DNA from 4 places in the Kitasatospora sp. NPDC056184 genome. Region 4 is predicted to be linked to each of the others. Evidence: riboswitches for the same ligand, from Rfam matches in the RefSeq annotation. Region 4 holds a riboswitch; each other region holds the start of a gene.
The links. Region 4 has a riboswitch for cobalamin ahead of ACFC0B_RS06820 (ABC transporter substrate-binding protein). Riboswitches for the same ligand answer to the same signal wherever they lie in the genome.
Positions count from the first base shown of each region.

Region 1 (7,567 bases), 110 kb from region 4:
GTCGCCGAGGGCGGTGCGCTGCGGGGCGCGGGAGCCGATCCGGCGGGCGAGCGCCTTGAGGCGGGCCACGAGGACGACGAAGGAGAACGGCTTGGAGAGGTAGTCGTCGGCGCCGGTGTCGAGCGCCTCGGCCTCGTCCCATTCGCCGTCCTTGGCGGTGAGCATCAGGATGCCCGTGTCGCTGCCGGCGGCGCGCAGGCGGGAGCAGACCCGGTAGCCGTTGAGTCCGGGCAGCATGATGTCGAGGATGATCACGTCGTATGAGTGGTCGGTGGCGCGGGCAAGGCCGGACAGGCCGTCGTGGACGATGTCGACGCTGAATCCCTCGACCTCCAGTCCGTGCTTGATCGCCAGGGCGAGCCGCTGTTCGTCCTCCACCACCAGTACGCGCATACCCCCAGCGTCGCAGGTCGCCGACTCGGACAGCTGAAGACGTCTTCAGGTTCTCGGCAACCCTTCAGCGCCCACTCGCCACCGGTCGCCACCCGTCTCGGCCTCGGTCTTCAGGAAACGTTCAGCCCGCCTCGGCCATGCTGGCCGCGCCGCCCGCTCGCGCGGGAGCACGAACACCGACAGCCGCCGGGCCGACAGCCCACCCGCCCCGGGCCGCCACCCGGGTCCGCGGCGGCGCGACACCCGCGGCCGGCAGGCGGCGCCCAGGCCCTTCCCCCGAGCGGAGGCAGGAAGACACGATGCGAAGCGACCGACGAGCCGGCAGGGCGGGTGTGCGGTGATCTCCTGGTTCCACGCGGCCGTACTCGGTCTGATCCAGGGGCTCACCGAGTTCCTGCCGGTCTCCTCCAGCGCCCACCTGCGGGTCTTCTCCGCCCTGTTCGGCTGGGAGGATCCGGGTGCCGCGTTCACCGCGGTCACCCAGCTCGGCACCGAGTCGGCGGTGCTGATCTACTTCCGCAAGGACATCGCCGCGATCGTCTCCACCTGGGTGCGCTCACTGTTCAAGCCCGCGCTGCGCAGCGACCCGAACGCCCGGCTGGGCTGGTTCGTGATCGTCGGCACCCTCCCGATCGCGATCCTCGGCAAGCTCTTCCAGGACACCATCGAGACCCAGCTGCGCGACCTGCGGATCATCGGCACCACCCTGATCGTCTTCGGCCTGATCCTCGCCGCCGCCGACCGCACCCGCGCGGTCCGGGACGCCCGCCGGATCAACGACCTGACCTTCCCGCATGCGCTGATCCACGGTGCGGCCCAGTCCCTGGCCCTGATCCCGGGTGTCTCCCGCTCCGGCGGCACGATCAGCGCCGGCCTCTTCCTCGGCTACAGCCGTGAGGCCGCCGCCCGCTACTCGTTCCTGCTGGCGATCCCGGCGGTTCTCGCCTCGGGCGCGCTCGAGCTGTTCAAGATCGGAGAAGGTCCGGCCCCGGCCTGGGGTCCGACCGTCCTCGCCACGTCGATCGCCTTCGCGGTGGGCTACGCGGCGATCGCCTGGTTCCTGAAGTACATCTCGCACCACAGCTTCATGCCGTTCGTGATCTACCGCATCCTGCTCGGCATCCTGATCATCGGCCTGGTCGCCGGCGGGATCCTCGCCCCCACGGCCGGCGCGGTCCATTAGCGCTCGCACAGGACCGCCTACCAGGTTCCTGATGACTCCCTCGGGTCTTCAGGAACCCTTCAGCGTCGCTCGGCCATGCTGGACCCGACTGTTCGGACACGACGCCGGCCACCGCCAGTACAGGCCGTCCCGGCCGACGGACGAGCCGTCGCCGGCCGACAACCCCCCGGAAAGGCGCCAACCGATGCTCTCCTCCTCGGCCCTGCTCGCCGTCAACCCGTTGGACGCCGGCTCGCTGCTGGCGGCGTTCGGCGCGCTGGGCATCGCCGTGATCATGTTCGCGGAGACCGGCCTGCTCGTCGGGTTCTTCCTTCCCGGCGACTCGCTGCTGTTCACCGCCGGTCTGCTGTGCACCACCGGCGCGCACAGCGGCCCCCACCTGAACCTCGGCGAGGTCCTCGCAGCCGCCGCGGTCGGCGCCCTGGCCGGCGCCCAGGTCGGCTACCTGATCGGACGCCGAGGCGGACGCGCGCTGCTCGCCCGTTCCCGCAGCAAGCACCTGCACGAGGGCGCGGTACGGGCGGAGGAGATCCTCACCCGTTACGGCCACGGCAAGGCCGTCGTCCTCGCCCGCTTCGTGCCCGTCGTGCGCACCGTCCTCAACCCGCTGGCCGGCGCGCTCGGCGTGAACGCCCGGACCTTCACCCTCTGGCAGGTCGTCGGCGGGCTGGTGTGGACGGCCGGCCTGGTCATGGCCGGGTACGCGCTGGGCTCCTCGATCCCGAACGTCGACCGCTACCTGCTGCCGATCGTCGCCGTCGTGGTCGCGGTCTCGCTGGCACCGCTGGTGCTGGAGGTACTGCGCTCCCGCCGTCAGGCCAAGGCCCGATGACCAGCCCCGCGCGCATGTTCGCCCTCGACGGCCGCGGCCTCGACGGCGGGCTCTATCAGCGTATCGACCAGTGGGCCCAGCACCTGCCGACGTCGGTGCAGCACGGCGTCGCAGCGTTCTCCGCCTACGGGCTGGGCCTGGTCGCCGTGCTGATGCTCCTCGCCTGGTGGCGTGCGCGGCGGGCCGACAGTGTGACACTGGCCCGGGCACTGGCCGCACCAGTGGTCGTGATCGCCGCCTTCGTCGCCGACACCCTGCTCAAGTCCGTGCTGCGCGAGCCCCGCCCCTGTCAGGCCCTGGACGTGGGGCGGACCCTCGAAGCCTGCCCCGCTGCCGGCGACTGGTCGCTGCCCAGCAACCACACGGTCATCGTCTTCGCCGCCGCGGCCGTCCTGTGGCGGGTCGACCGCCGCCTCGGCGCGCTCGGGCTGCTGCTCGCCGTTGCGATGGGCGTCTCCCGGGTACTGGTCGGCGTCCACTACCCTCACGACGTGGCCCTCGGCGCGGCGGTCGGCCTCGCTGCCGGCCACGGACTCGGCATGCTCGCCGGCCGCGCCGCGCCCCTGGTCGAGCGGGCCCGCGAAGGAAGGCTGCGGCGATGGCTGACCGCATGACCCCACGGCGGTCGTCGCCCTGGATCGCTGTCTGCGTGGTGGCGTTCGCGATCATCGCCATGGTGCTGGGGTCCAACGACTGGGCCCCGCTCGGCTTCGAGCGGACGGCTGTCGACTGGGCCGCCGCGCACCGGCCGTCCGCCGCCGTCACCACCGCCATGGCCGTCACCGCGCTCGGCACGGACGTCTTCCCCTACCTTGTCGCCCTCGCCGCAGGCGCCGTCCTGGTCCGGGCGGGCCGACCGCACCGCTCCGGGCGGGCCGCCGCCGGTCTCCTGCTCGCCCCCGTGCTGTGGCTGGTCGCCGGCCAACTCCTGCGCCAAGGCCTGATGCACGGTTTCGGCCGCCCCCGCCCGCCCGCCGCCGACTGGGCGTTCACCCCCGACGGGTTCGCGTTCCCCTCCGGCCACGCCTTCACCGCCGCCACCTGCGCCGGACTGCTCGCCGTCGCCGTCGCCCGCACCCACCGCCGTGCCCGCCGCAGGGCCACGGCACTCGCGCTGGCCTTCGCCGTCGTCATCGGCGCCACCCGCGTCTACCTCGGCGTCCACTGGCCCCTGGACGTCCTCGCCGGCTGGCTCCTCGCCACCGCCTGGCTGCTCCTCGGCGCCACTCTCCTGCCGACACCTGCCCGCCCGGTGCCCGAGCCCGGCGCAGGCCCGCAGTCCGACGGCCGAGCGACAGGATTGATGTAGGCAGGTCAGGTGCGCTTGGGTGGGGCGGGCCTGTCCTTGCGGGGGTTTCTCGCCGGTCGCGCCGATCCGGGTGACCTACCCGCCTGGGCGCTTGTGCCCACGGCCCTGCTGTCCACCGAACCCGCCGATGCGGGGCGGGAACGCGAGCTGTGCCTCGCCAACGCCGGGACCGGCCCCGACCTGCGCGGGCAGGGAACCGGTACGGGCTGATGTCGTACTCGGTCTCGCCGAGCTTGCGCACGACCTTCCGCGAACCCGGTCTCCTCCCGGGCCTCCCGCAGCGCGGCGGCCTCCGGGGTCTCGCCCGGCCGGATGCTGCCGGCCGGGACCTGGATGCCGACCTCCTCGCAGCTGTAGTCGGTGTGCCGGAACACCAGCAGCCGCCCGCTACCTCGGCCCCCAGCTCTCTGCGCACCAGCGCCTCGAACTCGTGTCGGTGCGCTGCCGGCCGGACGAGGTAGGACATCGTCTGAGTGACCAGCCCTGCGTCCCGGCTCCGCTTGAATTCGATCACCGCCGGGGCGTTGTTCGGATCGGCCACCCGTGCCCCATTCGTTCGGTAGTGCGGAGAGGCCGAGCGAGAAGAGGAGTGTGCTGTTCCTCTCCTCTGCTCATTCCTTCGGCCGGGCTGGAACGAAGCTCCGATGTTGTCTCAACATATGGACGATCGGGTGATTCTCCGGCCGGATACCGAGCAGATGGCCTTAGGCTGGCCGTGCAGCTGGTTCGCCCTGCCCGCCAGGCAGGCGCGTCGTAAGAGGGAACCCGGTGAAGCCTTTTGACTGGCCAGTCCGGGACTGCCCCGCAGCGGTGAGCGGGAACGACCGCCGTCATACGCACTGGGCCCGGGAGGGTCTGGGAAGCGACGGCCAGTAGGTGACCGCCCTTCACGGGCGGACGTGCCCGCGAGTCCGAAGACCTGCCCGTTGCCCGCGTGCGACCGATCGCGCGCGGATCCCGGTGACCTCGTGGGCGGGTCGGCGTGCACACCTGGCGGAGCCATGACGGCCGTCCGTCCGGTTCGTCACCCCTTCGCGCCCTCGTCCCGTCACCGGGCACTTGAGGAGCAAGACTCGCGAAGGAGAGTCCCTTGACCACGAAGTCCGCAGCCGCGGCGACCCTCGCCACCGCGTACGGCTACCCCCGGCAGGGCCGGAACCGGGAGCTGAAGAAGGCCGTCGAGGGGTACTGGAAGGGCACGGTCACCGCCGACGCACTGCTGGCCGCAGCCGCCGACCTGCGCCGCGGGAACTGGCAGCAGCTGATCGAGGCGGGCGTCCAGGAGGTGCCCACGGGCGACTTCTCGCTCTACGACCACGTGCTGGACACCACCGTCGCCGTCGGCGCGATCCCGGCCCGCCACCGGGCGGCCGTCGAGGCCGACCCGCTGGACGGGTACTTCGCGATGGCGCGCGGGACCCAGGATGTCGCACCGCTGGAGATGACCAAGTGGTTCGACACCAACTACCACTACCTCGTGCCCGAGTTGGGGCCGGACACGGTCTTCGTCGCGAACCCGGCGAAGGCGGTCGGCGAGCTGCGCGAGGCGCTCGCGCTCGGCCATGACGCACGGCCGGTGCTGGTCGGCCCGGTCACCTACCTGCTGCTGGCCAAGCCCGCCCCCGGCGTGGCCGCCGACTTCCAGCCGATCACGCTGCTCGACCGGCTGCTGCCGGTCTACGCGCAGCTGCTCGCCGACCTGCGGGCGGCCGGGGCGGACTGGGTGCAGCTGGACGAGCCGGCTCTGGTCCAGGACCGCACGCCGGCCGAGCTGAACGCCGCCGCCCGCGCCTACCGGGACCTGGGCGCGCTCGCCGACCGGCCGAAGCTGCTGGTGGCGAGCTACTTCGACCGCCTGGGCGAGGCCCTGCCGGTGCTCGCCAAGGCCCCGGTCGAGGGCCTGGCGCTGGACTTCACCGGACCGGCCGCCGCGAACCTGGAGGACCTCGCCGGCGTCGGCGGGCTGCCGGGCAAGCGCCTGGTCGCCGGGGTCGTCGACGGCCGGAACATCTGGATCAACGACCTGGAGAGGTCGCTGGCCACCCTGGCGACCCTGCTCGGTCTCGCCGACCGGGTGGACGTGGCGCCGTCCTGCTCGCTGCTTCACGTGCCGGTCGATGCCGCCCTGGAGCGGGAGGTCGAGCCGCAGATCGCCCGCTGGCTGGCCTTCGCCCGGCAGAAGGCCGAGGAGGTCGCGCTGCTCGCCCGCGGCCTGCGCGAGGGTACTGGCGCGATCACCGCCGAACTCGCCGCCAACCGCGCCGACCTGGCCTCCCGGGCCACGTCGCCGATCACCCGCGACCCGGCCGTCCGGGCCCGCGCAGCCGCCGTCACCGCCGCCGACGCCCGGCGGGCCCAGGCCTACCCCGAGCGGGCCGTGGCTCAGCGGGCCCGCCTCGGGTTGCCGCTGCTGCCCACCACCACGATCGGCTCCTTCCCGCAGACCACTGAACTCCGGGTTGCTCGTGCCGACCTGACGGCCGGGCGGATCGGCGCCGCCGTCTACCGGGAGCGGATGGAAGCCGAGGTGCGCGAGGTGATCGCGTACCAGGAGAAGGCGGGCCTGGACGTCCTCGTGCACGGCGAGCCCGAGCGCAACGACATGGTCCAGTACTTCGCCGAGCAGCTGACCGGGTACCTGGCCACCCGGCACGGCTGGGTGCAGTCCTACGGCACCCGCTACGTGCGGCCTCCGGTCCTCGCGGGCGACATCTCCCGCCCGTACCCGATGACCGTCGGCTGGTTCTCCTACGCCCAGGGGCTGACGGACCGCCCGGTCAAGGGCATGCTCACCGGGCCGGTCACCATGCTCGCCTGGTCCTTCGTCCGCGACGACCAGCCGCTCGCCGACACCGCCCGCCAGGTCGCCCTGGCCCTGCGCGACGAGGTCGTCGACCTGGAGGCCGCCGGCGCGGCCGTCGTCCAGGTCGACGAGCCCGCCCTGCGCGAGACCCTGCCGCTGCGCGCCGCCGACCGCCCGGCCTACCTGGCGTGGGCCACCGAGGCGTTCCGGCTCGCCACCTCCGGCGTCCGTGCCGACACCCAGATCCACACCCACATGTGCTACGCCGAGTTCGGCGCCATCATGACCGCGATCGACGAGCTCGACGCGGACGTCATCTCGCTGGAGGCCGCCCGCTCGCACATGGAGGTCGCCGGCGAACTCGCCGCCGCCGGCTACCCGCGTGAGGTCGGACCAGGGGTGTGGGACATCCACTCGCCCCGCGTGCCGAGCACGGAGGAAGCCGTGAGGCTGCTGCGCGCCGGCCTGGCCGCGATTCCCGCCGAGCGGCTCTGGGTCAACCCCGACTGCGGTCTGAAGACCCGCGGTTGGGCGGAGACCCGCGCCTCCCTGGAGAGCCTGGTCACCGCCGCCCGCCGCCTGCGGGAGGAAGTCGCCGGCTGACAGACCGGCGTGAGCGCGAGAGGGCGGGCGCGGTACGAGTACCGTGCCCGCCCCAGGGGCCTCCCATCTCCTCATGGACGATCGCGGGGAGGCGCCCTTCCGCCGCGAGGAAGGGGATCCGGTATGAGCAGGAGACCAGTAGCGCGCCGTGTCCGTGGCCGCGGGCAGGTCCTCGACGTCACGCCCGACTCGTTCTCGGACGGCGGCAGTTGGCTGGACCCCGGCCGTGCGGTGGAACACGGGCTGGCGATGGCAGCCCGGGATGCGGACATCGTGGACGTGGGAGGGGAGTCGACGCGTCCTGGCGCTCGCAGGGTGCCGGTCGACGAGGAACTCGCCCGTGTCCTGCCCGTGGTGCGTGGCCTCGCTCGGGAAGGTGTCCTGGTGAGCATCGACACGATGCGGGCCGAGGAGGCGGAGTCGGCGGTGGACGCCGGGGCGGGG
Region 1 covers NZ_JBHJUI010000002.1:303,493-311,059, forward strand. The annotation lists gene ACFC0B_RS06495 (response regulator transcription factor) at 1-393, opposite strand, end outside; gene ACFC0B_RS06500 (undecaprenyl-diphosphate phosphatase) at 734-1,576, shown strand; gene ACFC0B_RS06505 (DedA family protein) at 1,761-2,408, shown strand; gene ACFC0B_RS06510 (phosphatase PAP2 family protein) at 2,405-3,022, shown strand; gene ACFC0B_RS06515 (phosphatase PAP2 family protein) at 3,007-3,717, shown strand; gene ACFC0B_RS06520 (NUDIX domain-containing protein) at 3,723-4,091, opposite strand; cobalamin riboswitch at 4,423-4,659, shown strand; gene metE (5-methyltetrahydropteroyltriglutamate--homocysteine S-methyltransferase) at 4,808-7,123, shown strand; gene folP (dihydropteroate synthase) at 7,247-7,567, shown strand, end outside.
Region 1: another riboswitch for cobalamin. It lies ahead of metE (5-methyltetrahydropteroyltriglutamate--homocysteine S-methyltransferase); the one in region 4 lies ahead of ACFC0B_RS06820 (ABC transporter substrate-binding protein).

Region 2 (5,760 bases), 100 kb from region 4:
TGGGCCTTCAGCGCGCTGGCCGCGGCCGGCACCGCGGCGGCCGACGTGACGCCCGGCGGTGACGTCACCAAGAACGCCCGCCTCGTCTACCGCAACCAGCTCGCCGCCGCCGGCTGGCCGGGCGCCTCGCCGGTCGTCACCGACTACCAGCGGGGCATCCTGAACGCCTACGCCGCCGGCGTCGATCCCGCGCGCGTCGGCCCCGGCCGCAACCTGATCGCCGACGCGGTCTCCTCCTGGCAGACCGCCGAACCCGGCTACTGGGGTCCGTCCGCCAACTTCAACGGCACCGTGTTCGGCCTCCTCGCCCTCGGCGGCGCCAAGACCCAGAGCGGCGCCAAGCGCGTTCCGCAGGCCCTGCTGGACGCCTCCGTCACGGCTGTGCGGGCCAACCAGCACACGGACGGCGGCTGGAACTACACCAAGGCCGCCGGTGACCCCACCGAGCTCGGCACGGGCAGCGACATCGACATGACCGGGGCCGCGATGGCTTCCCTGTGCGTCGGCGGCGTCCCCAACACCGACCCGGCGGTCGTCGCCGCCAAGAACTTCCTCAAGGGCAAGCTGCTGGCCTCCGGGGCGTTCAACGCCCTGTGGGGCGTCAACACCGACTCCAACGGCTGGGCCGTCTCCGGTCTCAACGCCTGCGGCATCAACCCCCAGGGCGCCGACTTCACCAGCGGCACCGGCAAGACCCCGGTCGACTTCCTGATCGCCCAGCAGTTCAAGCCCGGCGGCGGCTTCAAGTACCAGCCGAGCGACACCGCCTCCTCCCCCTACGCCTCCGTCGACGGCCTGCGCGCCGTCGCCGGTGCCGGCTTCACCGCCGCCCCGCCCGCCCCGACCACGGCCGGGGAGCCGACCTGGTCGGCCACCACCGCGTTCACCTCCGGCACCGCCGCCAGGCTCGCCCTGGTCGTCGACGACGGCACCGGCGCGCTCAAGGTCTGCGCCGTCACCGTCAACCCGACCGGCACCACCGCGACGCTCGGCGACGTCCTCGACGCGGCCGGCACCGCCACCCCGGGCGGCTGCGTCACCTCCGTCACCCCCGCCACCGGCGGCGGGACGATCACCGCACTCAACGGCACCGCCAACAGCGGCTCCGCCACCTGGAAGGTGAGCCTGGACGGCGCCACCGCCACCGCCGCCACCCGGGCCACCACCGTCCACCTGGGCGACACCGTCTCGCTGCGCTACGGCAGCTGATCCGGCAGCGGCCGCGCCGGACGGCCTGAACGCCCCCGGAACCGCCGGTGCCCCGGTCTCCGTCGCGGAGGACCGGGGCACCGGTGCGTCGTCGTCAGGGCGCTCAGGCCGCTCAGGGCGCCGTGATGCCCGGCTGGCCGCCGGCGCCGAAGGCCCAGCCCTCGACATCGCCGGGGGCCGGGTTGTAGCTGCCGGCGCCGAGGCTGCTGTATGACCAGGGTCCGCCGTGCTGGGCGTGCCAGTACGACCAGTACGCGCTGCCGGTGGGGTTGGTGCAGGTCGTCGGCAGGGCATTGACGGTGCAGACGAAGCCGGGGTAGCGCGGGTGGAAGGTGTACGAGAAGCCGGCGCCGGTGAGCGCGGCGAGGCCGCTGGCCGGGTCGCCGAGGGCGCAGCCGGTCTGGATGCCGCCGCCGACCGCGGTGAAGTCGACCACGACGGTGACGCCGGTGGTGCCGGTGCAGGCGGCGGCCCGGGCCTCGGGGGCGTGCACGGCGCCGGCACCGAGGAGGCTCGCGGTCAGCGCCGCGACGGCGGCGAGCGAGCCAAGGGTGCGGCGGGTCAGGTGCTCGGTCATCAGGACTCTCCTCGTGCGGTCGCGGGTGGTCAGGGGGTGGCGGGCGCGGGGCAGGCCAGGGTGGGCGCGTCCGGGCGCGCTCCGGCGGCGGAGAGGGTGGCCAGCGGGGTGCCGGCCAGGCCGAGGACGGCCTGGCCGGTCGCCCGGGCGGCGTTGCCGGGGTTGAAGCCGGAGGCGTCGTAGGCGATCGCGCCGCGCACGGCCGGGTCGGCGTCGCAGCGCTGCTGGAACTTGACCAGCCGGCTCCAGCCCTTGAGTCCCGCGCCGAAGCGGGCGTTGGAGAGCAGCGCCTGGGTCGCGAGACCGGTGGAGTTGGCGTTGGACGTAGTGGCCCCGGCGGCCGCGAAGCCGCCGTCGGCGTTCTGCTGGGCGGTCAGCCAGCCGAGTCCGGCGGCCGCCTTGGCCGCGCGGCCGGTGGCGGCGAGGGCCTGGACGGCGAGGGCGGTGGCGTCCGTGTCGGCGGTGCAGGTGGTCTGGCCGAAGGAGACCGGGAAGCCGCCGTCCGCGCACTGGCTGTCGGCCAGGAAGTCGACGGCGGCGGCCGGGGCGCCGCCGGGGGTCCGGTGCAGGGCGATCAGGGCGAGCGACTGGCCGAAGGCGTTGCTGTAGTCGCCCCACTGGGAGCGGTCGGAGAAGCGGCCGCTCGGGGCCTGGAGCGAGCGCAGCCGGGCGGGCAGGTCGACGCCGCCGAAGGAGGCCGGGTCCGCGCCGCGGACCTCGGCGGCGAGCAGCAGCTTGGCGGTGGCCCCCGCGTAGGCCTCGGTGGTGCCGTCGCCGAGGTAGCCGGTGAGGATGGCGGGCTGGGCGAGCCAGGCGGTCGCCTTGGCGGCGGCGGTGTCCGAGCTGCGGGCGGCGGCGAAGGCCAGTACCGCGTCGATGGTCAGGCCCTGGTCGGGGTAGGCGGTGCCGTCGAAGACGGACTCGAAGTGGTCGCCGTCGACGAGCTGGCGGGCCAGCCAGCCGGCCGCGGCGGCGTCCGGACGGATCGTGGGCGAGTCCACGCCGACCGGTGCGGCGGCCGCCGGGAGGGCGCCGGCGAAGGCGAGGGTCGGTATCGCGAGGAGGCCGAGGGTGCGGCGGAGGGCGGTCACGAGGGTCCTTTCCGGGCCTGGACGCAGGGGCCCGGAGGGGCGCCGGTACGGACCCGGGCAGCCCTCGGAGCTCCGGCCCGCAGACCACGACGGGAGGAGGGAACGACACACCTCCGCCGACGGGTACTCGGGCTCGCCGCCGACACCGGGTCGACGGCCTACCGTTGCGGGTCAGCGCCGGATTCGGACCGGCTTCCCCCGACGGCGGAGTCAGAACTTGACGGCCCATCATGGCGACGCGCGGAAGGGCGGGTCAAGGTCCCGTGCGTCACATCGTCGGGCTGCCGGCCGGGTCGTCGGCGACCGGCCGCGGGGACCGTGCAGGTGTCTGCGGCGGATCACGGACGGCGGGGCGCGGTACCCCGGAACCGGGCTGCCGCGCCACCGCCCGCGTCAGCGGTGCTCGAACCGCGCGGGGCGCTTCTCGGCGAAGGCGGCCATGCCCTCCTGCTGGTCGGCGGTGGCGAACGTGGCGTGGGAGACGGTTTCGACGGCTCCTGAGCGGCGTACCCCGGCCGGTCGTCCTGCGGCTCCGGCGGACGGCTCGTCACCCACCCCGCTCACCGGCCGGCGTGCAGGACGTTCTCGCGGCAGCACTCGGGGCTCGGCCCCTGGTGGGGTACGGAAGCTCCACGGTCCCTCCGCACTCGGTCCCGTTCCGCCCCGTCGAGCACGGCTCGGTGCACGGCACGGGCCAGCCGGGACCCCCACACGGAGCGCGGGCCACCGAACGGGTCGGCCGCCGCGGGCGTACCCGGTGTGCGGACCGCCACGCACACCGCGTCGGACGGCGTCCCGGAACAGTCGTACCCGGCCTCCAGAAGGGCCTGCACCTTGGCCTCGGTGGCCGTCGCGAGCAGATTGACCAGCCCGCCGTCGGTCACCGGGGCCGGCACCACCGCGAGGATGTTGATCGTTCCGGGCACGAACGGGGCTGGCCTGGACGGGGCCGGCGCGAACGGGACGGGCACCGAGGCACCGGGGTCGGCGGCCCACGTCGGGACTCCGATGCCGGTCGTGACGAGGGCGACGGCGCCACCGTCCTCGCTCCAGGTGCAGTCGTCGACCTCGGCGGCGGTCATCAGGCCGACGCCCGGCCCGTTCAGGCCCTCGGCCGCCGCGAGCTCCGCCAGGTGCCGATCGGGGTCCATCCGGGAGTAGCCCGGCCTGACCTGGGCGTTCAGCACCCAGCCGCGCTCGCCGAGCCCGCCGCCCAGGACGGCACTGCTGACCATCCGCCACCCCGGGCCGGCCTTCCACACCAGCTGGTGGCGGCACGAGCCGTCCTCCGTCCGGGCACGCCGCAGGACGACGGGTGGCCGCTGCTCCGGCACGAAGCTGTCCGTGGTACTCACCTCTCGGCCATCGGGATCCGTCCAGCCCTCCCCCGGCTCCCGGGCTCTCGGTGGCCGCCGGCCGGGGCGGCCGGGGATTCCAGCGATGCGCAGCATCCGCAGCCGCTCCTCTCCCCGCCCGCATCCGCGAACGTATCACTGCCTCCGGTTCGCCGAACCCACCGGAACCCACCCGCTCCCCACGAGGAATCCGCAGGTGGCGAGGCCTACGGGGAGGTGTCCGGTCGCGGCCCGCAGCGACGGCCGCCGGGTCCGGGATCCGGCAGAATCGCAGTCATGCGGCAGATCATCGTCATCGGCATCGGTGCGGGCGACCCGGACCACCTCACCCTGCAGGCGGTCAAGGCCATCGCCCGCACGGACGTCTTTCTCCTCCTCGACAAGAACGAGCAGCGCCAGGACCTCATGCGCCTGCGGCGGCGGATGATCGAGGAGCACGCCCGCCCCGGTCACCGGGTGGTCGAGGTGCCGGACGCCGAGCGCGACCGGAGCACCCCGGCGTACACCGAGGCCGTCGAGGACTGGCGCCGTCGTCGGGCCGAGCTGGTCGGCCGGCTCGTCGCCGAGGAACTCGGCCCGGACGGCACGGGCGCGCTCCTGGTCTGGGGCGACCCCAGCCTGTACGACAGCGTGACCGCCGTCCTCGACGAGGTCCTGACCGCCGACCCGGGCGCGTTCCGCTACGAGGTGGTGCCCGGGATCAGCAGCGTCTCGGTACTCGCCGCACAGCACCGCACCACCCTCACCCGGGTGGGCCGCCCGCTGCGGATCACCCCGGCCCGCCGCCTGGCCGAGGACGGCTTCGGCCCGGGCAGCGAGGACACCGTGGTGATGCTCGACGGCCGGGCCGCCTTCGCCGGGATCGACCCCGAGGGCGTGCACATCCACTACGGCGCCTACCTCGGCGCCCCGGACGAGATCCTGCTCTCCGGGCCACTCGATGAGACGGCGCCGGAGATCACCCGGCAGCGCCGCGAAGCCCGCGAGCGCAAGGGCTGGATCATGGACACCTACCTGCTCCGCCGCACCGAGGACTGACCGGCCGGCGCCCGGCGAGCACGCGGGGCCGCCTCGACGCGGACGGCGTCCGCGGTGGCCCGCACCTCGTGGACACGCACCGCCCAGGCTCCCTGGGCAGCGGCCAGGACGGCCGCCGCCGCGGTGGCGTCGTCCCGCTCCCGGGCCGGACGCGGCTCGCCGGTGGCCCGGTCGGCCAGTAGTTCGCCGAGGAACCGCTTGCGGGACGGTCCCACCAGGAGCGGTCGTCCCAGCGCATGCCAGGAGTCCAGCGCGGCGAACAGTTCCCCGTCGTCCTCGCGGCCCTTCGCGAAGCCGAGACCGGGATCGACGATCACCTGGGCCGGATCGGCTCCGGCCGACACCACGGCGTCCATCTGACGTGCAACCTCCGCGGCCGCCTCCGCCACGACATCCCCGTAGTCGGCCAGGTCGTCCATCACGTAGGACTGCCCCCGCCAGTGCATGACGACGAAGGGCATCCCGGACCGGCCGACGGCCTTCGCCATCC
Region 2 covers NZ_JBHJUI010000002.1:311,097-316,856, reverse strand. The annotation lists gene ACFC0B_RS06560 (hypothetical protein) at 1-1,209, shown strand, start outside; gene ACFC0B_RS06555 (flagellar hook-length control protein FliK) at 1,322-1,786, opposite strand; gene ACFC0B_RS06550 (prenyltransferase/squalene oxidase repeat-containing protein) at 1,816-2,877, opposite strand; cobalamin riboswitch at 2,978-3,107, opposite strand; gene ACFC0B_RS06545 (hypothetical protein) at 3,271-3,432, opposite strand; gene ACFC0B_RS06540 (adenosylcobinamide amidohydrolase) at 3,438-4,232, opposite strand; gene cobF (precorrin-6A synthase (deacetylating)) at 4,509-5,270, shown strand; gene folP (dihydropteroate synthase) at 5,243-5,760, opposite strand, start outside.
Region 2: another riboswitch for cobalamin. It lies ahead of ACFC0B_RS06550 (prenyltransferase/squalene oxidase repeat-containing protein); the one in region 4 lies ahead of ACFC0B_RS06820 (ABC transporter substrate-binding protein).

Region 3 (7,567 bases), on a different contig from region 4:
CTCCGCTCCGGGCTCCGCCGCGGCCGCCGCCCCGGCCTCCGCGGCCCGGTCGGCGAGCGCTCCGAGGACCTCCCGCGCACTCCCGGTGAGGGCCGCGACGGTCTGGGACAGCGCCTCCCCGATCCGCTCCTCCTCGCTCCCCGACGGGCCGGCCCCCTCCCGCAGCAGGACGATCCGCCGCGCGATGAACCGGGCCAGGCCGTCGATGTCCTCCGCGGTGATGTCGGCGGTGTACCGCAGTGCGGACCGGTGGGTGTCTGTCATCCGGGTGTCCCCTCCCTCGGCCGGCCCGCTCCGGCCGAGCGCCGGATCGGGCCTGAGCCTCGGATATGGCACCCCGGCGGGAACGGTAAACCTCACCGGTCGCTCCCGCCCGGGGCGCAACCGGGCGGACGGGGGCGCACCGGTCGCGCCGACGATGATCGTCAAGGGGTGGCGCATGCGCCTGCGACCTGCGAACATCTGCGGATGCTCACACTCGCCGACGACCTCGGCCACCTCTCCTACGTCGTCTCCGGTGACGGTCCGCCGGTGGTCCTCGTGCACGCGGGCATCGCGGACCACCGGATGTGGGACGCGGTCGCCCCCTCGCTCGCCCGGCGACACACCGTCATCCGCTACGACCTGCGCGGCTTCGGCGAGTCCGCGCCCCCGACCGGCCCCTTCCGCGAGACCGACGACCTGCGCCGCCTCCTGGACCACCTCGGCCACGAGCGCGTCCGGCTGGTGGGCGCCTCCTGGGGCGGCCGGGTGGCCGTGGACTTCACCCTCACCCACCCGGACCGGGTGCACGCGCTGGCCCTGCTCGCCCCGCCGTGGCCGGGCTACGACTGGTCCGCCGAGATGATCGCCTACGACGAGGCCGAGACGGCGGCCCTGGCCGCGGGCGACCTCGACACCGCCGTCGGCGTCAACCTCGACATGTGGGTCCGCGGCCCGGCCCGCACCTGGGACGAGGTCGCGCCGGGAGTGGCCGACCGGCTCCGCGGCCCCCTGCGGACCTCCCTGGTGAACCAGGCCGCCGTCGGCGAGCACTCCCAGGGTGTCACCAACGGCGACCTCGCCACCATCACCGTCCCCACCCTGGTGGCGACCGGCGGCCTCGACGTCCCCGACTTCCGGGCCATCGGCCGCCGCTACGCCGCGGCCGTCCCCGACGCCACCCTGGTCGAGTTCCCCACCGCCGGCCACCTCATCGCCGTCGACGCCCCCGCGGAACTCGTCGACGTCCTGGCGCCCTTCCTCGCCGAGTAGCCGCGGAGCAGGAGGCGGGCCGGGTCCCGCCTATCCGGCCGGCCGCGGGTGCGGGCGGGTGCGGAACGGGCCCCCGTCGGCGAAGGCGTGGGCGGCGAAGCGCTCGCCCATCCGGCGGTACGCGGCCGGGGAGGGGTGCAGCCCGTCGGGGAGGTCGTCCACCTCGGCCGGACCGAGCAGGTCGCGTCCGTCGAGGTGGTGCAGGTGGGGATCGTGCGCCTGCCGGACGGCCACGATCCTCGCCAGCTCGTCACGGACCACCTGCAGCGACAACGCCCCACCGGCCACGTCGGCCGGGTCGCCCAGCGCGGTGAACCTCCCGTCCGGGCCCACCGCGGTCGGGCCGGGACGATCCTCCAGCGCCGGGCAGCTCACCGGGGAGATCACCAGCAGCGGGGTGTCCGGGTGCCCGTCCCGGATCGTGTCCAGGAATCCGTGCACCGCCGGGCCGAACGTCCGCAGCCGGAAGGTGGTCCGGCCCACGATGTTGATGCCCGTCTTGAGGCTGATCAGGTCGGCGGGCAGGTCGCGGATCGTCCGGGCGACATAGGGGTCCAGCATGGCGTTGCCCGGCTGGCTGAGGTTGGTCACCTCCGCGCCCCCGAGCGACGCCGCGACCACGGGCCAGGTGCCGGTGGGTCCGTCCGCCTCCAGGCAGTGGCTGATGGAGCTTCCGTAGTGCACCCAGCGGGGCCGGCCGTCGGGCAGCGGCGCCAGGACCTCGCCGTCGGCACGGAGCGCCACCAGCTCCGTGGGGGTCTGCTGCGGCAGCCACAGCTCGACGGTCTTCATACCGGCCGGCAGCCCGTCGAACCGTGCCGTTCCCGGCTCTCCCGGTATCAGCCGCTGCGCGGCCCCGGGGCCCGCCATCCGCACCACATGGCCCAACGGCGCCTGCCGGCGCTCGGCGAGAGCACCGTCCACGGTCAGGTCCAGCATCCCGGTCGGCCGCGGTCGGGGGTCGCCGTCGAGCTGGCCCGTGGAGGTGAGGACCTCGAATTCGAGCACCCGCGCGTCGGTGCGGAACACCAGCCGCACCCCCGAAGGCATCACCGTCCCCCCGTAGACCGACGGGTCCTGGTACTGCTCCGTGGTCCACGCCGGCAATCGGCGCGGCATCACTCCCGCCGGCGTCCTCTCCAGATCCAGCGCACCCCGTACCTCCACCGGCCCGCCCACCAGCGGATACTCCCGCATCGCCACTGCCATCGCTCCTCGGCTCCGGCCCGTCCGGCCGGGTGGGTACTCGGCCGGAGCCATCGGGCCCCTCCCCGAGCCTACGGGCCGGTCCGCCGATTCCCCCGGGCCCGGCCCGCCGGGGGCCGGCCGGATGCCCGTACGATGCCGGGCAGGGTGAGCGCGGGGCGGGGGAGGACATCGTGGTCTGGGCCGGGGTGCGGAGGGTGCTGGTCGCTCTCCTGGTGGTGCTGGTCGCGCTGGCCGGGTGGATGCTGTGGTCGATCCACCGGGCCTTCGCCACCCCCGACCCCCCGGACCTGCGGGCCCTGGTGAAGGCCCCGGCGACCGCCGAGGCCCGGCGGGCGGCCGAACGGGACACCGACGGGCGGATCGCCCGGCTGCCCGAACTGCTGCCGTGGGTCGAGCGGTTGGGGACGTCGACGGTCGACGTCTGCTGGACGGAGGTCGAGTCCGCCATGTGGGGCCGGGGCAACTGGACGGCGCCGACCTGCGAGCGAACGGTCAAGCTCTACCTCGCCCTGGACACGACCGACATCCGCACCCGCCTGGCCGACCTCGACCGCTACCTCGACGCCGAGGGCTGGCAGGGCGTCGACGACGGAAGGGGGAGCCTGATCGCCGCCGACGACTACGCCCACAGCCCCGGTGGCGACACCTCGCCCGAGCGGCTGGCGGAGGCGGCCGCCCGCCCGATCGCCCCGTCCGTGCGGTTCGGGCGGCCGGCGGCCGAGCCGGTACGGACGTCCCTCGACGTGGACGTCGCCCGCATGACGGGCCGGATGAGCCTGCCCCCCGGTGAGGACTCCTGGTACGCCGAGTACGGCACCCGCCGCCACCGCAACGACGACCGTGCCCGCTCCGAGTACCTGACCTGGCAGCCCCTGCGGCCGATGGAGGTGCTGAAGCCCGCCGAGGGCCGCTACGCCGCCGTCCTCGGCTTCACCACCCGCTACGCCCCGGGGGAGCGGCCGAGGTAGCCGCCGGGGTGGCGCCGCGAGCCGGAGGAGATCGGGCCCGGCCCCGTGCCCGGGAGCACCCGGTGTTTCGACCCACCGTCAGGACGGCGGTGAGGCGGCCGTGCTCGTTCGGATCGGCCGGACGGCGGCGCCCGCGGGGACGGTGACTCACCCGGTGCCGTCGGCCTGTCCGCCGGAGGCCGGCGGTGCCGGCGCACGCGTCCGCCCGCCGTCGTGGCCGGACGCCGCCACCGCGATCAGGCCGACCGCGAGGGCCGCAACCGCGACCCGCCCGAGCGCCCGCACCGTCCAGGCCGGCAGCGACCGGGCCCCGCCCCGTCCCGGCGCCGCCAGCCGCTCGGCCCGCCGGACCGGCCGCAGCAGCCGGGCCAGCAGCAGGACGGCGAGCGGGACCTGAAGGAGCCACAGGACAGTGCGCGGCCACTCGCCGAACCACACGTTGGTCCCGTAGAGCAGGGTGTGCCAGACGCTCAGCACGTAGACGACGACCACGAAGCGGTGCAGCCGGCGCCAGGTGTTCGGTCCGATCCGGTGCCGCACGTAGAACAGCAGGCCGAGCGGCACGGCCAGGTAGAGCGCGCCCTGCCCGAGCGGGATGGCGGTGCGGCCGGTGCCGGAGTCGTACCAGCCGGGCACGAAGCTGTCGGCGAACCCCGACCAGAGTCGGTCGCCCCACGCCGACTCGGCCTCGTAGCGCACGAGTTCGGCCGCGAACAGCAGCGCGTGCGCGAACATCAGGGCCGTCGTGGTCAGACTCGTCGTGCGGTGCCAGCGCTCCAGGGTCTGCCGGGCGACCGGCAGCCGACCGGGCCGCGGACCGGAGAGCAGCAGCCCGAGCACCACCGTCCCCCAGGCCCACAGCAGCCCCGACCAGCCGAACGCCTGGCTCAGCAGGTACATCCAGTACGTGCGGGAGTCGTCCATGAACGGCATGACCGCCACCGTCGCCGAGGTGCCCGCGTCCATCCGGACGTACAGCAGCACGAACACCGCCGCGGTGACGCCGACCGCCGCGCTCGCGTCGGGCAGCGCGGCCCGCAGGTCGGAACGGAGGGCGACGCGCTCGGCGGGCCGCCTCCCGGCGGCGGGCGGCGGGGCGTCCGAAGCGTCGTCCCCCGGCGTCGGCTCAGGCAGCATCGTGGACCTTCCGGAACGGCGGCACACCGGTGGGGCGGTGTGCGGCGGGCGTGGGACGCACCAGTGTGGCGGAGGCGTTCCGGCTTGCCGAGCCCGTATCCGGCCAGAGTGGCTCGTGGACCGACGGCCCGTCCGCCGCGGCGCCCCACGCCCCGGCCCGCGGACCGATCGCATTCGGACAACCGTCCGCACGAGCCCTGCCACCGGAGCGCGAGCCCCCGTATGCTCATGTCCGCAGCCGGTTCGCGCCTCCCGACCGACCGGACTTCGGCGGCGCGACGCAAGAGGGAACCCGGTGGGAAACCGGGACTGTCCCGCAGCGGTGAGTGGGAACGAAAGCCGTCAACAGCACTGGGCCGGGCTCCGCCCCGGCCCGGGAAGCGACGGCCGGTAGGTGTGCGCCGGTTTCTCGGCGCACCGGCCCGCGAGTCCGAAGACCTGCCGCTGCGCCCGCACCCCCACGTGCGGGCTGTGCACGGTGACCTCGTGGACTGGGTCGGCGGTACGGACGGCTGCGCGGCGTGCGACGACGCGCCGTGCCCTCCTCCTCCGGGTCATGACGCGGGGCTCGGAACGAGGAGGAGGACGTGTCCGTGACCGCGCGAGTTCCGCCCGCCCGCACCGGGCGCCCACCGGCCCGCCCCCCGGCGGGCCCCGGCGGCGCGATGGTGACCCCCACCGGAGGGGCCCGGCCCGCCCCGCCGCCGGGCGGCACGCTCTCCGGTGTCTGCCACGGCACCCTGGGCGAGCTCTACCAGGGACCGCTGCGCGCCGGTTCCCGCCCCGACATCGCGGTGGTGTCGTTCCCCGTCGACCGCCACTCCTGGGTGCACTTCACCCCGGGGACGGACCCGCCGGACCCGCTGCCGCTCGGGGCGAAGGCCGCGACGGCGGCCCGGCTGTTCCTGGAGCGCTTCGGGCTGACCCTGCCGCCGGGCCGCTGGTGCGTGCACTCCGAGCTCACCGTCGGGGTGGGCATGGCGAGTTCGACCGCCGACATCGTGGCGACCCTGCGCTGCCTGTTCCGGATCTTCGCGCTGCCGTACGACACCGGGGTGGTGCTCGCGGTCCTGCGCGAGATCGAGCGGGCCGACAGCGTCTTCCTCGACGAGTTCGCCCTGCACCTGAGCGGCCGGCACCGGGTGGTGCGGCGGCTGGGCACCGGCATCGGCTTCCACACCGCGTACATCACCGAGCCCGGGACGGTGGACACCGCCGCCGTCACCGACCTGCTGCTCGGACACTACCGGCGGCACGGCGAGGAGTACCGGCGCTGCCTGACCGACCTGCTGAAGGGCTTCGCCGCGGGCGACCCGGCCGCCGTCGCGCGGACGGCCACGGCGAGCGCCGCGCTCTCCCAACAGGTGCTCCCCAAAGCGACGTTCGACGCGCTGCTCGCCCACCGCGAGGAGTTCGGCGCCGACGGGATCTTCGTCGCCCACACCGGCTGCCTGATCGGCTACCTGCTCCCCGGACGCCCCGACGCCGCGCTCAAGTCGGACCTGTCCGCGTTCTTCCACTCGCTCGGCCACCAGTGTTCCTTCGCCCAAGGAGGCTACAGGTGATCCACCCCCACATCGCCGACGCCCTGAAGATCCCCGATCTCGTCCGGCTCACCGACGGCCTCGTGCTGGTCCGGTTCGAGTCGATGAAGATCTACTCGGCGCTCGCCGCGGTCCGCCACCTGCTGGAGCGCGGCACCGTCCGCCCGGGGCAGACCCTGGTGGACAGCTCCAGCGGCATCTACGCCTACGCGCTGGCGCTCGCCTGCCACCGGCACCGCATGCGCTGCCACATCGTCGCCTCCACCACCGTCGACGCCACCACCCGCGCCCAGTTGGAGATCCTCGGCGCCACCGTGGAGCAGGTCGTGCCTTCCCGCGACCTCAAGCTGGACCAGGAGCTGCGGGTGCGGCGGGTGCGCGAGCTGCTCGCCGAGCACCCGGACTGGCACTGGATGCGGCAGTACCACGACGACGTCCACTACCTCGGCTACCACGAGGTCGCCGACCGGATCACGGCCGCCTTCCCCGGCGCCGCGCTGACCGTCGTCGGCGGGGTCGGCTCCGGCGCCTCGACCGGCGGGGTGGCGACCCGGCTGCGCGCCTCCGATCCCTCGGTGCGGCTGGTCGGGGTGCAGCCCTTCGGCAGCGTCACCTTCGGCAGCCAGGGGCACCACGACCCGGAGGCGATCATCGCGGGGATCGGCTCGTCCATCGTCTTCGACAACGTCCGCCACCACCTCTACGACGGCATCCACTGGCTGGACTTCACCCACGCCATGGCGGGCACCGTCGCCCTGCTGCGCGACCACGCCGTCTTCGCCGGGCTGTCCACCGGCGCCGGCTACCTGGCCGCGGCCTACGAGGCGCGCCGCCACCCCGACCGGCTGCACCTGGTGATCGGCGCCGACACCGGTCACCGCTACGTCGAGCGCGTCTTCGCCCGGCACACCGAGGCCCCCGACCCGGCCGCGTTGAAACCGGTCGAGGTCTCCGCCCCCGAGGAGATGTCCATGCCCTGGTCCACGATGGCCTGGCGGCGCACCGCGTGCCCGCCGCAGCGCGAGGAGCGGGCGGCATGAGCATCGTCTGCCTGGAATCGCTCACCTTCGGCCTCGGCCACCTGGTGCGGGCCGCCGACGCGCTCGGCGAGCGGCTGACCCTGCTCACCCGCGACCCCTCCTACTACACCTACGAGTTGGAGCGGCTGCCGGCGGACGCGCTGGACGTCGTGGAGACCGACACCTTCGACGTGGACGGGCTCACCGCGCTGCTGGAGCGCTCCCCCCGGCCGCGCGGCCTGATCAGCTCCACCGACACCTGGACGCTGGTCGCCGCCGAACTCGCCGAACGGCTCGGCCTGCCCGGCCTCGACCCGGCCGTGCTGCGGCTGACCCGCGACAAGTCGGCGGTGCGCCGCCGGCTGTACGAGGCCGGGCTGACCCGCGGCCGGGCGGTACCGGTCACCGGGACCGGCCCGGAGGCGGCGGAGGCACT
Region 3 covers NZ_JBHJUI010000001.1:1,076,908-1,084,474, forward strand. The annotation lists gene ACFC0B_RS04140 (hypothetical protein) at 1-264, opposite strand, end outside; gene ACFC0B_RS04145 (alpha/beta fold hydrolase) at 469-1,254, shown strand; gene ACFC0B_RS04150 (GDSL-type esterase/lipase family protein) at 1,285-2,451, opposite strand; gene ACFC0B_RS04155 (hypothetical protein) at 2,658-3,431, shown strand; gene ACFC0B_RS04160 (ferric reductase-like transmembrane domain-containing protein) at 3,579-4,568, opposite strand; cobalamin riboswitch at 4,851-5,008, shown strand; gene ACFC0B_RS04165 (hypothetical protein) at 5,162-6,133, shown strand; gene ACFC0B_RS04170 (cysteine synthase family protein) at 6,130-7,152, shown strand; gene ACFC0B_RS04175 (ATP-grasp domain-containing protein) at 7,149-7,567, shown strand, end outside.
Region 3: another riboswitch for cobalamin. It lies ahead of ACFC0B_RS04165 (hypothetical protein); the one in region 4 lies ahead of ACFC0B_RS06820 (ABC transporter substrate-binding protein).

Region 4 (7,567 bases):
CGGGTCGACCTTCCCGTACCAGACGTCGTCCGGCTGCACGCTGACGACGGGGGCCTGGTTGCAGGGGAACTGGCACCCGGTCTGGGTGACGAGCACGTCGTCGTCGCCGAGGCCCTGCTCGGCCAGCATCCGTACCAGGGCGCGCAGTCCCTCCTCCGCGCCCTTGGCCGCGCAACGCGGGCCGCGGCACACCAGGACCTGGTGCCGGTGGCCGGGGACGTCCTCCCAGGCCGCGGATGTGAGGCCGGGTTCCCCGCCGGTGACGGCCTTCGTCGCCGCGGCCACGGCGGCTACCGCGTCCGGCGAGTCGGCCAGGCGGGTCGCGACGAGGAGTTCGGGGCGGTGGCCCGCGCGCTCGCGCCACCAGTACGCGGCGATCCGCCGCAGCCAGGAATGGGCCGGGCCGGAAGCCGCGAGGCGGACGCCGATCACGACCACGGTCTCGGCGCCCGCGTCGGCCAGCCTGGTCAGCTCGGCCGACAGCGAGGGGTCGGCCTGCTGCAGGAACGCGATCGAGGCCCGGTGCGAGGCCGCCGTCCGGAGGAGTTCGTCGCGGCGGACGGCTTCCGCGATCGACATGCCGACCAGGAGCACGGCGCTGCGGCGGGCGTGGGCTTCCAGGACCGGGGAGGTCATGGCGTCGTCCTTTCCTGGAGCAGTCCGTTCCACCGGATGTGCGGTCGGTCGTGCCGGGGGTGCCGTTCCACGGTGGCGTCGACGCCGTAGACGTGCGCGATCATGGGCGAGGTGAGCACCTCGGAGCCGGGCCCGTGGGCGACCAGTCGGCCGTCGAGCAGGACGGCGACCTCGTCGCAGTAGGCGGCGGCGAGTTCGAGGTCGTGCAGCGCCGCCACCGTGGTGATGCCCAGCCCGCGGACGGTGCCGAGGAAGCCGAGCTGGTGGCGCAGGTCGAGGTGGTTGGTGGGCTCGTCGAGCAGGAGCAGGCCCGGCTCCTGCACCAGCGCCCGCGCGAGCTGGACCCGTTGCCGCTCGCCGCCCGACAGTGTCGGCCAGGACCGGTCGAGCAGGTGGCCGACGTCGGCCGCGGCCACGGCGTCGGCGAACACGGACCGCTCGTGGGCGTCGGCGGCGGAGTTCGCCGGCACCGGCCAGCGGCTGCGGTGCGGAGTGCGTCCGAGCTCGATGACCTGGCGGACCGGCAGCGACAGCCGGGTGTCCGCCTGCTGCTCCATGAAGGCCACCTGTCGCGCCCGCCGGCGGGCCGTGAGCGCGTGGAGATCCTCCCCTCCCAGGAGGACCCGCCCGGCGCTCGGCCGGGTCAGCCCGGCGATCGCGCGCAGCAAGGTGGTCTTCCCGGCGCCGTTGGGCCCGAGCAGGCCCGTGATCCGGCCGGGGCTGAACGCGATCGAGACGTCATCGAGCAGCGTGGCTCCGCCGATGCGCACCCGGAGCCCCTCGGCGCGCAGCTCGACGGGGGGCGTCACCGTCACTGCTCCCTCCCGTCGGCCCGGCCCTGGCGCCACAGCAGCCAGGCGAAGAAGGGTGCTCCGAGCCCGGCCGTGACGACGCCGACGGGGATCTCCCGGTCGGGGAGGACCGAGCGCGCCACGATGTCGCTGCCCACCAGGAGGGACGCGCCCACCAGTGCCGACACGGGCAGCAGGAGGGCGTGGCGCGGGCCGCAGACGAGCCGGACCACGTGCGGCACGACCAGGCCGAGGAACCCGATGACGCCGGTGTTGGCGACCAGGCACGCGGTCACCAGCGCGGCGGTGGCGACGAGGACCCAGCGGGTGCGCTCGACGTGGACGCCGAGGGAGCGGGCGGCGGTCTCGCCGAAGGCGAAGGCGTCCAGGTCGCGGGCCGAGGAGGCCAGGACCGTGATGCCGGCCAGCGCGACCGCGGTCAGGAAGACGGCGGTGGGCCACCGCAGGCCGGCGACCGAGCCCAGCGTCCACTCCATGACACCGCGCGCCGCGTTGCGGTCCCCGAGGACCAGCACGGCGAACGAGGTGTAGGCCCCGCACAGCTGTCCCACGGCGATGCCGGCGAGTACGGTCCGGGTGGTCGGCAGCGTCCGGGTGCGCGCGCCGGCCAGGGCCAGGACGACGACGGCCGCGAGCAGGGCACCGGCGAAGGCCGCCGTCGCCACCGCACCGGTGCCCACGGCGCCGGACACGCCGACACCGAGGACGATCACGGTGACCGCGCCGGCGGCGGCTCCGTCCGAGATCCCGAGCAGGAAGGGATCGGCCAGGTCGTTGCCGGTCAGTGTCTGCAGCACCGCACCGCAGACCGCGAGGCCGGCGCCGGTGGCAGCCGCTCCCAGAACCCGGGGCAGCCGCAACTGCCAGACGATCTGGTCGTCCAGCAGCGTCACGTGCGGGTCGCCCAGCCCGAGACGGCGCACCACGACCTCGATCACCGTCCGGACCGGCTCGTGCTGCGAGCCCACGGCCAGGCCGAGGAGCGCGGTGGCCAGGAGCAGGGCCGCGGCGACGGCCAGGACCGCCGCCCTGCGGCCCGGACCAGCGGGCCGCAGGGCGGGACGGGGTGCGGTGGTCATGACCGCGTGCGCAGTTCGCCCAGTCCCGCCGACACCCGGGCGGCACCGTCGGCGAGCAGCACGCCGGGGGTCGACTCGGAGAACGGCACCACCACGAAGGCCTTGCGCTGCACGGCGGTGAGCTTGCTCAGCACCGGGTCGCCCTGCAAGTAGTCGATCTTGGACTGGGCCGTGTCCCAGTCGGCGTCCGCGAGCACGATGGCGTCCGGGTCCGCGGCGACGACCTTCTCCCAGCTGACGCTCTGCCAGGCTCCGGGCAGGTCCCCGAAGACGTTGCGGGCACCCACGGCGTCGAGTACGAGCTGCGGTCCGCCGTGGCCGGAACCGACGTAGGGCGCCTTGGTGTCCGAGTCGAACCACAGGACCTTCAGTCCCTTGCCCGCGGCCGTCGCCGTGAACCGGGCCAGCTGCTGCTCCTGCTCCCGCTGGATCGCGGCGGCCCGCTCCGTGACGCCGAAGACCCTGGCGACGTCGTTCAGTTCGCCCCACATCGCCTGCCAGGTCGTCGGCGGCACCTGGCTCTTGTCCGAGCAGCCGAACGGGGAGAGGTACGACGGGACGCCCTGGCCGCGCAGTTCCTCCCGGGTGCCCGCGACCTTGTCGGTGAACGCGCTGGAGTAGGAGGCGTACAGGAAGTCGGGACGGGCCGCGAGCAGCTTCTCCTTCGTCGGGTAGTCCTTGGAGAGCACCGGAACGGAGTCGTAGGCCGCCTTCCACTTCTCCGGGACGGAGTTGTCGAGGAAGGCGGTACCGGCCATGCGGGACTGCAGGCCGAGGGCCAGGGCCACCTCGGTGGCACCCTGGTTGAGCGTCACCAGCCGCTCGGGCGGCGCGCCGACCGTCACGGTGGTCCCGCAGTTGTCCACGCTGACCGGCTCGGCGCTTCCGGTCGTCCCGCCGGACGCGACGGGCGCGGGGGCGCCCGCACAAGCGCCGAGCAGGCCGGTGAACAGGACGGCCGCGACCGCCCGGCCGACGCGTGTCGGACCTCCGGGACGTGCGGAACGCATGGATCGGTACGGATGCGGAATACCGCTGGGCACGTGTTCTCCAAAACCCTCGTGGAACATGTCGCGCCGTGGCCGGTCTCCTGGCTTCCGCATCGACACACCGCAGCCGACCTTCCCGGGCGGATCTTCAGGCCCGCCCAGTGGCCCTGACCGCTGGCGAAGCCGGTCAGCGAGGGCCGCGGTACTCCGCGGCAACAGTGGCGAGGGCCGCACCGGACTCAGACCGGTTTCCCGAACACCACGGCGATTGCAAGGTATCAGGCGTGGTCGGGTCGGTGCTGGCCGGCACCTGGGATGATCGTCGGGATCGTTCGGGCTCCTCCGGACGCCTTGGCGGCCCTGGCGTGCGTGGCGTGCTGCCCGCTGCCCGCTGCCCGCGCTTGTCGCCGCGGCGCCGGCCGATCGCGACAGCTGCGGTGCTCGCGGGACACGGGCCGGCCGGTGGACTCCGGCGTGGTTCAGGTCGTCGCGAGGTGGAAGCCGGCCCCGACTCCGCCGACGGCGTTCATTTCGTCGATGATGCTCAGGATCGGCGAACTGTGCTGGGCGCCGAACGCGTTGCCGACCAGGGTCTGGCCGTCCACGACGGGGGAGCCGGAGTCGCCGGAGTTGGTGAAGACGAGGTGGGTGAACCAGATTCCGTTGGTGCCCAGCTTGATGCCGCAGGTGAGGCCGGTCCGGTGGCCCTGCTTGCACATCCGGGTCCCGTTGGCGGGCGGCGCCCCGATCGACGTGATGGTCACCGAGCCCACGGTGGCGGTGGGGGCGACCCGGCTCTCGTCCAGCTTGATCACCGCGTAGTCCAGGCCCTTGGGTCCGGTGCTGAGCAGGTTGTTGGGCGTACTGACGTACGTCACCGTGCCGATCGCCCCCGTCTCCAGGTCGGGGCGGCTGGCGTTGACGTCGGCCGGGGCGAGGGCCGTCCCCGCCGGCGAGGTGTCCCGGTAGATCTGCTCGCCGACCAGCTTGGTGCCCTGCGCGTCGATGAGGCAGTGGGCGTTGGTCAGGCCCACCAGGTTGCCCGCCGCGTCGCGGCCGACGGCGGTGAGGGTACAGAGGTACCAGCTCGTGGGGGCCTCGGGCGTCGGGTTCAGCCGGAAGATGATCCCCGTGCCGCCCCCGACGGGCGTGAGCGACCGCGTGCCCGCGGCGGGGGCCTGAGCGGGGGCGGCGCCTGCGGACGGAGCCGCGGTGAGGGACACGGCCGTGAGGAGGACGGCCAGGCCGAGGGCGCGCAACGGACGTATCATGTGATCGCTTCCTTTGCGGGGAGGGGGAGTTGACCGGATCGCGGTTACGGCTCCAGTCAACTGCCGCGGCGATGAGAACTGCTTGAGTTTCTATCACCCGGGTGCCGGGAAGCACCGGCGAAAACAGGTCGGTCCCCGAGGAGCGGTGGTCGGAGGGTGATGGGGAGATCACGGGGCAGGTGGCGCCACTGACGGCCTGCACGGATCCGAGACGGGATGGCGTTGAGGGATTCCGGCGGGTGCCGGTCCGGGGGGAATCCCTCCGGACCGGCCCCGGGAGTCTCCTCCCCTGCTGCGGGTGCCGTTCGGGGAGGCGTGCCGGCGTGGGCGGGGCGGGGAACCGGGGCCTGCCGTCAACCGTGTCGCGGTGAACTCACCCTCGCGGGCGAATCGCCGTCCGTTCGGGCCCGGTGACCAAGCCGGGGCGGGGAGGGTGCCGAAGGCCGGGAGGAAGCGGTCCGGCGTTCGGCCGGGCCGAGGAGCCGAGACGGGACATGATGGCCAGCGAGCACATCGACACCCGGCTGCTGGAAGAACTCACCGAGCAGTCAGAGGACTTGAACAGCGACGCGCTGCGGGTCACCCGCGCCGCGCTGACCGACTTCGGGCAGGGCGCCGCGCCGGCGCGCCGCTGGTGGCAGCGCGGCACCGCGCCCGCCGGCCTGGCGGGAGCGGTCGGCCTGGCCGGTCGGACCCGGGCGGTGGCCTCCCCGTCGGCGACGGCGTCCGGGGACGACATCCGGGCGCTGCAGACCGCCGCGTCGATCGAGAACCTGGCGGTGGCCGTCTACCGGACCGCCGCCGGACTGCCGTTCATCAAGGACGGCAACAGGACGGTCGCCGCGTTCATCGCCAGGACCACCGAGCAGCACCAGGCCCACGCCAAGGCCTTCAACGCCGCCGCGACCGCCGCCGGCGGCACGGCGCAGCACGACCCCGACCCGAAGTACAAGGCCGTCGTCGACCAGGCACTGCCCACCGTCAAGACTTCGGCGGACGTGGTGGCGCTCGCCATCACGCTGGAGGACGTCGCCGCCCAGACCTACACCAGGAACGTCGGCCAGGTGGGCAACGCGGACCTGCGCAGGCTGTTCGCCTCCGTCGCCCCGGTCGAGGCCCAGCACCGCGCCGTCCTGCTGGCCGTACAGGCGCTGCTGGCGGGCAACGCCGCCGACCTGGTCGCCATCCCGGTCGACCCGGCGAAGCTGCCCGCCGCGGCCGGCGGCGTGGGCTTCCCCGACGCCTTCCACCGGACCGACAACGCCTCCCCGATCGCCGAAGGGGCCGTACAGTGACCACCGACCGCAGCTGGGAGCCCGCCATCGGCGAGGCCGAACTCACCCGTCTGACTCGCGAGATGGACGAGGCCCACCGAACCACCCTTCCGGTCATGCGGGCCACCGCCCGCGACCTGGTCCCGGAGATCCGCGCCACCGGGCCGGCCGACGCCGGGCGGCGCCGCTTCCTGCTCGGCGCGGGCGGGGCCGCCGCCGGTCTCGTCCTCACCGCGTGCTCCAGCAGCAGGAGCCGCACCAACCCCGCCCCCGGAAGTCCCGCCGCCACCGCGCCGGGCCCGGCCCCGGCGGCCGGGCAGTACACCGGAGACCTGCGGGTGGTGGCGCTGGCCACCGCGCTGGAGAACCAGGCGGTCGGCGCCTACCGGGCCGCGCTCGACGCTGCGCAGGCCGGCAGGCTCGGTTCCGTTCCCCCGGCGGTCGCGACATTCGTGACCACCGCGATGGCCCAGCACGCCGACCACGCCAAGGCCTGGAACGCCGTCCTCACCGGCGCAGGCGTGCCCGCGATCACCGACGTGCCGCTGTCCAACCAGCCGGACACCCTGGCCGCGCTCGGCAGGGCCGCCTCCGTCGGCGACGTCGCCGAGCTCGCGCTCCGGTTGGAGGAGCAGGCCGCCCAGACGTACCTCTTCGCGACCTACAGCGTCACCGGCGCCGCCGGCATCGCCACCGCGGCCAGTATCGCTCCGGTCGAGGCCATGCACGCCGCGATCCTCACCTACGTGCTCGGTCGGTACCCCGTCCCCGACGACTTCCTGCCCGTCGACAAGGCCGCCGGCCCCGCTCTGCTCATGGTCTGACCCCCTGGACAGGCGCGCGCCCGGCGGTACGGAAACCGACACCCCCCGGGTCCCGCCGGGCGCGCGCCCCACACCGATCAGGAGACCGCGCCGTGCCTTCCCCCCGGACCGCGACGGCCGGTGCCGGTCCCCGGACCGGGCTCGACGTGCGGTCCGTACGGCCGGCTGTGGTGAATCCCGATCGGCCGGTCCGTGCCCGCTACCCGAACCAGGAGGTTCTCATGCGTTGCTGCCGTCCGTACGGCAGGCTCGGACGGCCGCGGCCGTCCGGATCCGGCACCGGCCGGGGAAGGCGGCGCGGGTGAACGGCGTCGTGCGGCTGCCCGCTCCCCGGTTCCGCGGTCCGGACCTGCAGGAGCTGGTGGCCAGGACGGCGCTCGGCGACCAGGACGCGTTCGCCCGGCTGTACGACGCGGTGGCCGGCCCGGTGCTGGGACTCGTGCTGCGGGTGCTGCGGGATCCGGCGCAGTCGGAGGAGGTCACCCAGGAGGTGATGTTCGAGCTGTGGCGCACCGCGGCCCGGTACGAGCCGCAGCGCGGTGAGGTGATGGCCTGGGTGCTGACCATGGCCCATCGGCGCGCGGTGGACCGGGTCCGGGCCGCGCAGGCCGCCGCCGACCGGGACCACATGGCGGCCGCCCGGTCGCACGTCCCCGCGTTCGACGAGGTCGCCGAGCAGGTC
Region 4 covers NZ_JBHJUI010000002.1:413,850-421,416, forward strand. The annotation lists gene ACFC0B_RS06805 (ferredoxin) at 1-636, opposite strand, end outside; gene ACFC0B_RS06810 (ABC transporter ATP-binding protein) at 633-1,445, opposite strand; gene ACFC0B_RS06815 (FecCD family ABC transporter permease) at 1,448-2,527, opposite strand; gene ACFC0B_RS06820 (ABC transporter substrate-binding protein) at 2,524-3,537, opposite strand; cobalamin riboswitch at 3,590-3,795, opposite strand; gene ACFC0B_RS06825 (trypsin-like peptidase domain-containing protein) at 3,996-4,787, opposite strand; gene ACFC0B_RS06830 (ferritin-like domain-containing protein) at 5,282-6,082, shown strand; gene ACFC0B_RS06835 (ferritin-like domain-containing protein) at 6,079-6,885, shown strand; gene sigK (ECF RNA polymerase sigma factor SigK) at 7,187-7,567, shown strand, end outside.